DNA from 2 places in the Paenibacillus rhizovicinus genome. Region 2 is predicted to be linked to the other one. Evidence: predicted binding sites of a transcription regulator. Region 2 holds the regulator's gene; the other holds the start of a gene.
The links. The regulator NrdR, encoded in region 2, represses ribonucleotide reductase genes. The targets are predictions, from matches to a motif close to AACACNATATATNGTGTT.
Positions count from the first base shown of each region.

Region 1: a site for NrdR is predicted at 2,365-2,382, ahead of GZH47_RS02055 (adenosylcobalamin-dependent ribonucleoside-diphosphate reductase). Genes of this name have one in related genera too.

Region 1 is NZ_CP048286.1:453,326-457,750, reverse strand. It holds gene GZH47_RS02075 (VOC family protein) at 1-363, shown strand, start outside; gene GZH47_RS02070 (TolB family protein) at 381-1,262, shown strand; gene GZH47_RS02065 (VOC family protein) at 1,315-1,758, shown strand; partial or broken gene GZH47_RS02060 (hypothetical protein) at 1,965-2,179, shown strand; gene GZH47_RS02055 (adenosylcobalamin-dependent ribonucleoside-diphosphate reductase) at 2,447-4,425, shown strand, end outside.
Region 2 is NZ_CP048286.1:5,879,096-5,883,520, reverse strand. It holds gene GZH47_RS26205 (DUF2798 domain-containing protein) at 1-102, opposite strand, end outside; tRNA gene GZH47_RS26200 (tRNA-Ala) at 259-334, opposite strand; gene GZH47_RS26195 (glycoside hydrolase family 130 protein) at 545-1,561, opposite strand; gene nrdR (transcriptional regulator NrdR) at 1,785-2,249, opposite strand; gene GZH47_RS26185 (alpha/beta-type small acid-soluble spore protein) at 2,385-2,600, shown strand; gene GZH47_RS26180 (lytic transglycosylase domain-containing protein) at 2,670-3,248, opposite strand; gene coaE (dephospho-CoA kinase) at 3,245-3,841, opposite strand; gene GZH47_RS26170 (MntP/YtaF family protein) at 3,959-4,425, opposite strand, start outside.

The sequences.
Region 1 (4,425 bases), 1.6 Mb from region 2:
TTCAACGTGCCCGTACCCGAGATCCACAATCATCCACCGTCCCACAATCCCGATTTGACTTATCGCGGCAAGCCCGCTTATTACGGCCTTAAACTCGCCAATATACAGGTTGGCAAATTCATCATCGAGCTGCACGAACCGGACGAGCATGAAAGCACGTTCCGCGAGTTCCTCGACAAGCATGGAAACGGCGTTCATCATCTGGGCTTCCAGGTCGGCGAGAAGCGCGACGCCGTTATCGGCGAGCTGGAGGAAATGGGCTATGTCATGCGAACGATCGGTTACTATCCCGGCAGCAGCTGGACGATCGTGGACAGCGAAGAAGATTTGGGCGTTAATTTGAATATCAAGCCAAGAGCTTAAGTGAAGGAGATACAGCGATGAAGCGATTAATTGAGCCGCGCAAGGCCGAAAGCAGAAACGTAACCAGCGTCCTGGAAACCGTTGACGTCATTAGCGGCGAACGCAGTACGCTGGCCGTATTCGATTATTTGATAGAGGCGCCCAATTGGACGAGCGACGGTAAACGGCTCATCTATAACAGCCAGGGCCGGCTGTACGGCTTCGACCTTGAAACGGGAGACAGCATCGTCATCGAATCGGGCTACGCCAATCAATGCAACAACGATCACGTGCTTTCGCCGGACAATTCGCGCGTGGCGGTCAGTCATCATACTTACGAGGACGGCGAGTCCCGCATCTATACGTTCCCTTTGCAGGGCGGCGAACCTACCCTCGTCACCCCGATGGCGCCAAGCTACTTGCACGGCTGGTCGCCGGACGGAAGTACGCTTGCGTATTGCGCGGAGCGTAACGGCGAATACGATATTTACACCATTCCGGTGAACGGCGGACTGGAAACCCAGCTGACGGACGCAGCCGGGCTTAACGACGGACCCGAATATTCTCCTGACGGCAAGCATATTTGGTTCAACTCGGTTCGGACAGGCCTGATGCAGGTGTGGCGGATGAATGCCGATGGCGGCGATCAGGTCCAAATGACAATCGACGAAAGCAATAATTGGTTCCCTCACGTATCCCCTGATGGCGAATCGGTAGCTTACATTGCTTATCGTAAGGATGATGTCGCTCCGGGAGATCATCCCCCGAATAAGCATGTCGAGATTCGGATCCTGTCCGCATCGGGCGGCAACAGCCGTACGCTTGTAGAACTGTTCGGCGGGCAGGGCACTTTAAACGTCAATTCCTGGTCACCGGACAATAAGCAGCTTGCTTTCGTAAGCTACAGGCTGAAGGATTAATCGAGGCCGGCTATCGGCTGCATACTTTCGTGAAGATGAGAGGAGAAACAACGTGGACAATACGATTCTAGGAACAACCTTCGTTTGCCAGATCGCAATGATCGTTCGTGACGTGGAGAAGGCTACCAACCGATTTGCCGAGCTGCTTGGCGTTCCTGCTCCAACGATCATTATGGCGAATGATGACGGCAGCGACACGGTGACCTATTTGGGGCAGCCTACGCAAGGAAGAGTAAGGCTCTCTTTCTTCCATATGGAGAATACAGTCATTGAGTTCATCGAACCGACGGAGGATCCGTCGACGTGGAAGGAATTCCTGGATACGAAAGGTCCCGGAGTCCATCATATTGCCTTCAAAGCGAAGAACCGCATGATGGAAACGGCGGCCAAGCTTGAAGCCTTCGGTTTCCCGCTCATTCAGAACGGCGATAAATACGCCTATGTGGAAAGTACGGATGATTTGGGCGTTATCCTCGAACTGCTCGATATCGACTAGGAACGATGCGATGGAGCGAATAGGTGCCGACTTACCCGCAGATGCTGATTGTCTGCGGGTTTTTGCGCGGTGTTGAATCCCATACAATATAATTCTACTAACGCAGCATCGTCCTGCAGCAATCGTGGCTGATGTTACCGAGATCAGGGGGATACTACTGTAAAGCCGCTCGGAAGCTTATTGATAACAGATAGGAGCTGGATGAGATGATCACGGGTGTCGGAGGCATATTTTGGCGAACGAAGAATCTGGACGAAATCAAGAAATGGTACGGCGAAGTATTGAAAGTCTAGACGAGACGATGAAGCCTCTTGAACGTCTTGGCGTGCCGCTGGCGAAACAACCGGAGAGCAGTGAATTTGGCGCGTTTATCTGGATAGAAGATCCGGATGGCCGCTTGATCGAGCTCTGGGAGAAATAACGGTACGGGAATGAAGTAACAAGGAACGATCGTGAAAACCAAGGCGATTCGGACGCGTAAAAATGAGCAAAATGCACGAACGGACAAGCTATAGAAAGAGAATAGGTGATGTAAGCGCGGAAAAGCGTAGAAATAGGTGAAACTCGGCATGTGTTACCCATATGTAGTGTAGTATACTTATAAGACACACAATATATAGTTTCCCGAACACATACAATAACAGGTGTGCACGCGATATAAGGGGACATGGGAGGCAGGACCAATCGGATGGCAATGACGCGGAAATTGGAAGGTCTCAGCGAGAAAATATTTTTGGACCGTTACGCTTGGAAGAATGCGGATACGAGCCAAACGGCGATCGGAGACATCGTTCTCGTCCTGACGAAGGACGATCCGAAATTCCCGGCCAAAGAAGTCGGCGAAGTCGTCGGCCGCAACGGTTCGGAAGTAACCGTAAGACTCAGAAGCGGGGATACGGTAACCACAAGCGTGGAGAAACTAACGCTTACGATCGAGAAGACGCCGGAAGAAATGTGGGACCGCCTGGCCGGTGCGATGGCGGGCGCCGAGAAAGGCGAAGACAAGCAGCAGACGTGGACCGAGCGTTTCCGTTACATTCTGGATGACTGGAAACTGGTCCCCGGCGGCCGGATTGCTGCCGGTGCCGGTGCAAGCGAAGAATTAACGTTGTTCAACTGCTACGTTATTCCTTCGCCTAAGGACAGCCGCGGCGGCATTATGACGACTTTAACGGAAATGACGGAGATCATGGCCCGCGGCGGCGGCGTTGGGATTAACTTGTCTTCGCTGCGTCCTCGCCGCGCGATCGTGGCTGGCGTTAACGGCTCTTCGAGCGGCGCGGTGTCCTGGGGCGGCCTGTTCAGCTACACGACCGGCTTGATCGAACAGGGCGGAAGCCGCAGAGGCGCGCTGATGCTCATGATCAACGACTGGCATCCGGATGTGGTCGATTTCATTACGGTGAAGCAGACCATGGGCCAAGTAACCAATGCGAACCTGTCGGTCTGCGTCAGCAACGGTTTCATGAAAGCTGTGAAGGAAGATCTGGACTGGGAGCTGGTGTTCCCGGATACGAAGGATCCGGAATACGATGAACTGTGGACGGGCGATCTTGACGCCTGGAAGAAGCTCGGTAAACGCGTCGTGCCTTACAAAACCGTTCGCGCGCGCGACGTATGGCATACGATTATTGAATCCGCATGGAAATCGGCCGAGCCTGGCGTCGTCTTCATGGAATACTACAATCAAATGTCGAACAGCTGGTATTTCAACCCGATCATCTGTACGAACCCATGCGGTGAGCAGGGGCTGCCGGGCTGGGGCGTCTGCAACCTGTCGGCTATTAATTTGTCCAAGTTCTATGATGAAGGTAAGCATGATGTGGATTGGGAAGAATTGGCGAAAGTAACGCGGTGGTCCGTACGTTTCCTCGACAACGTCATCGATACGACACCTTATCACTTTGAAGAGAACGAGAGGAACCAGAAGCTTGAGCGCCGCGTAGGTCTTGGAACGATGGGTCTCGCCGAACTGATGATCAAACTGCATATTCGTTACGGCAGCCCGGAATCGCTTCTGTTCCTCGATAAAATATATGGTTTCATGGCACGCGAAGCGTATCTTGCATCCTCGGAGATCGCCGAAGAGAAAGGCTCGTTCGAAGCCTTCGATGCGGAGAAATTCCTGCAAAGCGGCTTTATGAAGAACATGATCTCGGAGTTCCCGGAAGTCGGCGAAGCGGCGCTGGCCAAAGGCATTCGCAACGTGACCGTTATTACGCAGGCGCCTACGGGCAGCACGGGTACGATGGTGGGCACTTCGACGGGCATCGAGCCTTACTTTGCTTTCGAATATTTCAGACAAAGCCGGCTTGGCTTCGACAAGCAGCTTGTTCCTATTGCTCAATCCTGGAAGGATGCGCATCCGGGCGAAGAATTGCCCGATTACTTCGTAACGGCGATGGACTTGTCGGCGAAGGATCATATCCGCGCGCAAGCGGCGATCCAACGCTGGGTAGACAGCTCGATCTCGAAGACCGCGAACTGTCCAAGCGACTTTACGGTCGAAGAAACGAAAGAGCTGTATGAACTCGCATTCGACCTGGGCTGCAAAGGCGTAACGATTTACCGCGACGGCAGCCGCGATGTCCAGGTATTGTCGACGAAGAAGGATGACAAGCCGGATTCGGCTGTTGGAGAGGCATCTGTTGGAGAAGCCGCTGCCGG
Region 2 (4,425 bases):
ATTCCGCCACGCGGCAAGCCACTTACCAGTGAAAGAGACATCGAATCCAATATGAAACAGGCTCGTAAAAAACGAAATAATGCAAGACATCCCAAGCGCCATCAACAAGGTAAACGTAATGTATTCGTACTTCTTCTTAATCTTCAATGCATAACCCTCCGAAGTCTTGTTTCTCTAGTAATGGCAGCCTTTCGCGATGTATGAACGCTCATATAAAAAAATAAAAAAACGGCATCTCTGCCGTTCATGTGTAAGGTATGGTGGAGAATAGGGGGCTCGAACCCCTGACCTCGTCGCTGCCAGCGACGCGCTCTCCCAGCTGAGCTAATTCCCCGTGCAAGATACTGGTATTTAATTCTTCATGAGTCACGTTTTTGAAAGGTGACGACAAGAAAGAGTATATCATGCTAACGCTAACTTGCACAAGCCTTTCCCACAAAATTTTAAAAAAATATTCAGAGGGACTGCCGTACGAAATTCGTATGGAATTCCATACGTCAGCCCTCCACTTTACGCTAATAGGACCATCACGTATTCAATCGAATTACTTGCCTTCGCTTTCCGCAATAATGTAGTCCACCAGCTCGTCCAGCGGAACCGTCGCGAGACAGATCGCCGTATCGGTGCAGCCATAGTAGATGTACAGCAAGCCGTCTTTCACCACGTTGGCCGTCGGGAAGACGACATTGGGAATGAACAGGCCGAATTTCTCGTAGTACGTTTCCGGCTCCATGATGAATCCCGGCGCACGCGCGACGATCTTCTCGGGATGCTCCAGATCCAGCAGCATGGCCCCGACGCGGTAGACATGATCCTCGCCCACGCCGTGATACAGCGTCAGCCAGCCTTTATCCGTCTTGATCGGCGGCGTCGAGCCTCCGATCTTCTTGTATTCCCAATCCGCCTCAGGCACGGCGAGCAGGATCGGAGCGTCCCAATCGATCAGGTTGTCCGAATACGAAATCCACATGGCCGGCTTCTCGGTGCCGTATGCTTCGCCGATGTATTCTTCCGGACGGCGGAGCAGCGCATATCTGCCGCCGATTTTCTCCGGGAACAGAATGTTGTCGCGGTCGTTAATCTCAAGAGGCGTCGTGTCGCAGAGGAACTCCCAGTTGATGAGATCTTTGGATGTTGCGATGGACGAGCGCGTGAGCCAGTCTTCCGGCTTGCCCCAGCCGTTCGGGTACTCCGGCTTGGCATTGTTCGGAATGCCGACCCCTGTCGGATAATAGCTCATGGAGCAAGGACGCAGCGCATAATTCATATAGAACGTATCGTCGATCTTCACGACGCGCGGGTCCTGGATGCTGCCGTACGGGAATCCAAACTGCTCGGGATGGATAACCGGCTTGTCCAGCACGTGACGAAAGTTAACGCCGTCCTCGCTCTCCAGCAGGCCGAAGAAGCACTGGAACGGATCCAAACTGCCTGCGGTACGCTCGATCATATAGAATTTATCGTTCTCGATAATGACGGCGGGATTGAACACGGTCGCTTTGCGCCAATCGTACAAGCCCGGCGTGACGATCGGATTTGATTCGCAACGGGTAATTTTCATGAATACGGCCAGCCTTTCCCTAGATGAAATGGTTGATTCGACAAGAATGAACAGAACGTACCTATTGTAATCGCTATCGGCGAAGGTTTAAAGAGTCGTGCGCAAATCGCTGTATTCATGACAACTATTGAAGACACCGCAACCACCCCCGCTGTCAGCCCATGCAAAAAAACCTGCCCGCCGCATGAATGCATGCAGCGAAACAGGTCATGGGGGATTGAAATCAAGACAACGTATCCTTCGACAGCAAGCTGTTCAGTTCTTTCATGAACATGTCGATGTCCTTGAATTGACGATATACCGATGCGAATCGGACGTAGGCCACTTCGTCTACGGGATACAGCTGGGACATGACGAGCTCGCCGATTTCGCGGCTCTCCACTTCCGCTTGAGCGGTCGTCCGCAATTCTTTCTCCGCTTCGGACACGATAATCTCGAGCTGATCGACCGATACCGGCCGCTTCTCGCAAGCACGGATCAATCCGCGCAAGATCTTGTCGCGGCTGAATTCTTCCCGGCTTCCGTCTTTCTTGATGACGATCAGCGGAGTTTCCTCGACCATCTCGAACGTGGTGAACCGCCGCGTGCATTTCTCGCATTCACGGCGGCGGCGTATCGATTTATTTTCGTTAGCGGGTCTGGAATCGAGCACTTTCGTCCCAGCATAGTCGCAATACGGGCATTTCATCGTCTAACTCCTCCGTCTAATCGCGATGCGAATTCAATCTTTTTTATTTTTTGCAAATTCCCAATCGTTACCTGTAATGAAAACGGCAATAACGCACATAATACAGTTACCAACCGCAAGGAGGTGAACGAACGAATGGCTAACAACAGCGGAAGCAGCAATCAACTCGTTGTTCCACAAGCTAGCGCTGCATTGGACCAAATGAAATATGAGGTTGCCCAAGAGCTTGGTATCTCTCTTCCACAAGATGGATACTACGGCAATATCACAACCAAAGATGCCGGTTCCATCGGGGGCAGCATCACTCGCAAATTGGTACAAATCGCAGAGCAATCTCTTGCAGGTCGTTAATCGAAGGGTTTAAACGCAAGCTTTGGCTGGTTGCCTATAACGGCAGCCGGTCAAAGCTTTTACGTTTCCTTACGATTTGCGAATGTCGGGGTAGAGCTTCATGTACTTATTATAATAATAAATAACCCGCTGTATATAGTGTCTTGTTTCCCCGAAAGGAACCTGATCAACCGATTCAAGCTGGCCGTCCCACGTTCCGTCGGAAAGCCATTCGTTTACCCTTCTCGGACCGGCGTTATAGGCCGCGATCACTTTATACATATTCCCCTCGAACTGTTCGTTCAATTCGTTCAGATACCAGGCCCCGACCTCGATTCCGGCTTCAGGCTGCTTCGAAACCGACTCTACCGTCACGTCCTTGAATCCGCCCTTCTTGATTGCCCAGCTTGCAGTATCCGGCATCAGCTGCATAATGCCGACCGCGCCGACGCTCGATACCGCCTCGGGTTTAAAATTCGATTCTACGCGTATGATGGCTGCGACCAGATGAGCGTCCAGCTCGTAGTTGTCCGCGCTTGCGGCAATCGCTTCGCGGTAATGCACGGGGTAGAGCCAGCGGCTCATCCATTCCGAGCGGACAAACAGCAGCGCAAGCATCGCCATAACCAAGATGAGTAATATTCGCCTGCGCGCCCGGTTTCTTCTCATGGCAGACCCTGCTCTTCCCAGAACCGGTCGACCTGCTGCTTCGTATCTTCCAACGTTCCGCTGTTGTCGATGACGAAATCCGCCAGGCTGCGCTTCTCTTCGATGTCCATTTGCAAGGCGATTCGCTGTTCTGCTTGTTCGAGCGCGAGTGCGTTTCGTGCCATCAGGCGCTGCGCCTGAATGTTTCTCGGCACATAGACGACCATCACCGCGTCGTACAGCTCGGCTTGTCCTGTTTCGTACAGCAGCGGTATATCCGCTATGATCAACTGCTTCGGATCTTCCGCTTCGTATGCGTGAATCTGCGCCCACATTCGGCTGCGAATGGCGGGATGCAGAATCGATTCCAATACCGTCAAACGCTCGCGGTTATCGAACACAAGCTTGCCGACTTCCGCCCGGTTCATCGTGCCGTCTTCATTCAAGACGGCTTGTCCGAACGCGGAGACGATCGCCGCCAACGCGGGCTCGCCGGGAAGCACTACTTCCCGGGCGGCCTGGTCGGCATCGACAAGCTTGGCGCCGCGGGCGACCAGCATCGCGGATACCGTGCTTTTACCGCAGGCGATCCCGCCGGTTAATCCAAGTTTCAAAGCATTCACCTCGTAAGCATCGCAATTCGCAAGCAAGGATGTCTAACCTGTGTTATTACTTATCCATGTCTTTGATTATATAGGTGAAGAATTCCGGCGTTCCGACCAACCGTAACGTTACATGAGCCGTATCAGGCCCATGACGATCAGCATGATGCCTGGCAGCACAGCCATCGCGCGCATGCCTTGCCACGCCGCGAACCGGAAACCGAGCCGCATGCCCGCCAGCAGGAACAATCCGCTCGTCGTACTGATGACTAACGCCGTCAGCAGCGGGTTGAAGCCGACCATCGCCGCACCGAGCCCCGCGCCGAAGCTGTCGAGGGACAGCGCGAAGCCCAATAGTATCGCTTCCGAGGACGAGATCACGCCCGACCGGTCCACGTCCGCGATTTGCGGCTTCCGCAGGATTTGGATGACGATGCCAAGCCGTTTCAGCTCCAGGTTGATGATCGTAGAAGCCGTCGCTCGCAGTTCGTCGTCAGCCGGCTCCGTGATCGCCGCAGCCGGTTCGGGCTGCTGCTCTTCCTCCGGCGAATCGGCGTTCGCGCGCCGACGCTGCCACCATTGGTAGATCGCGTACG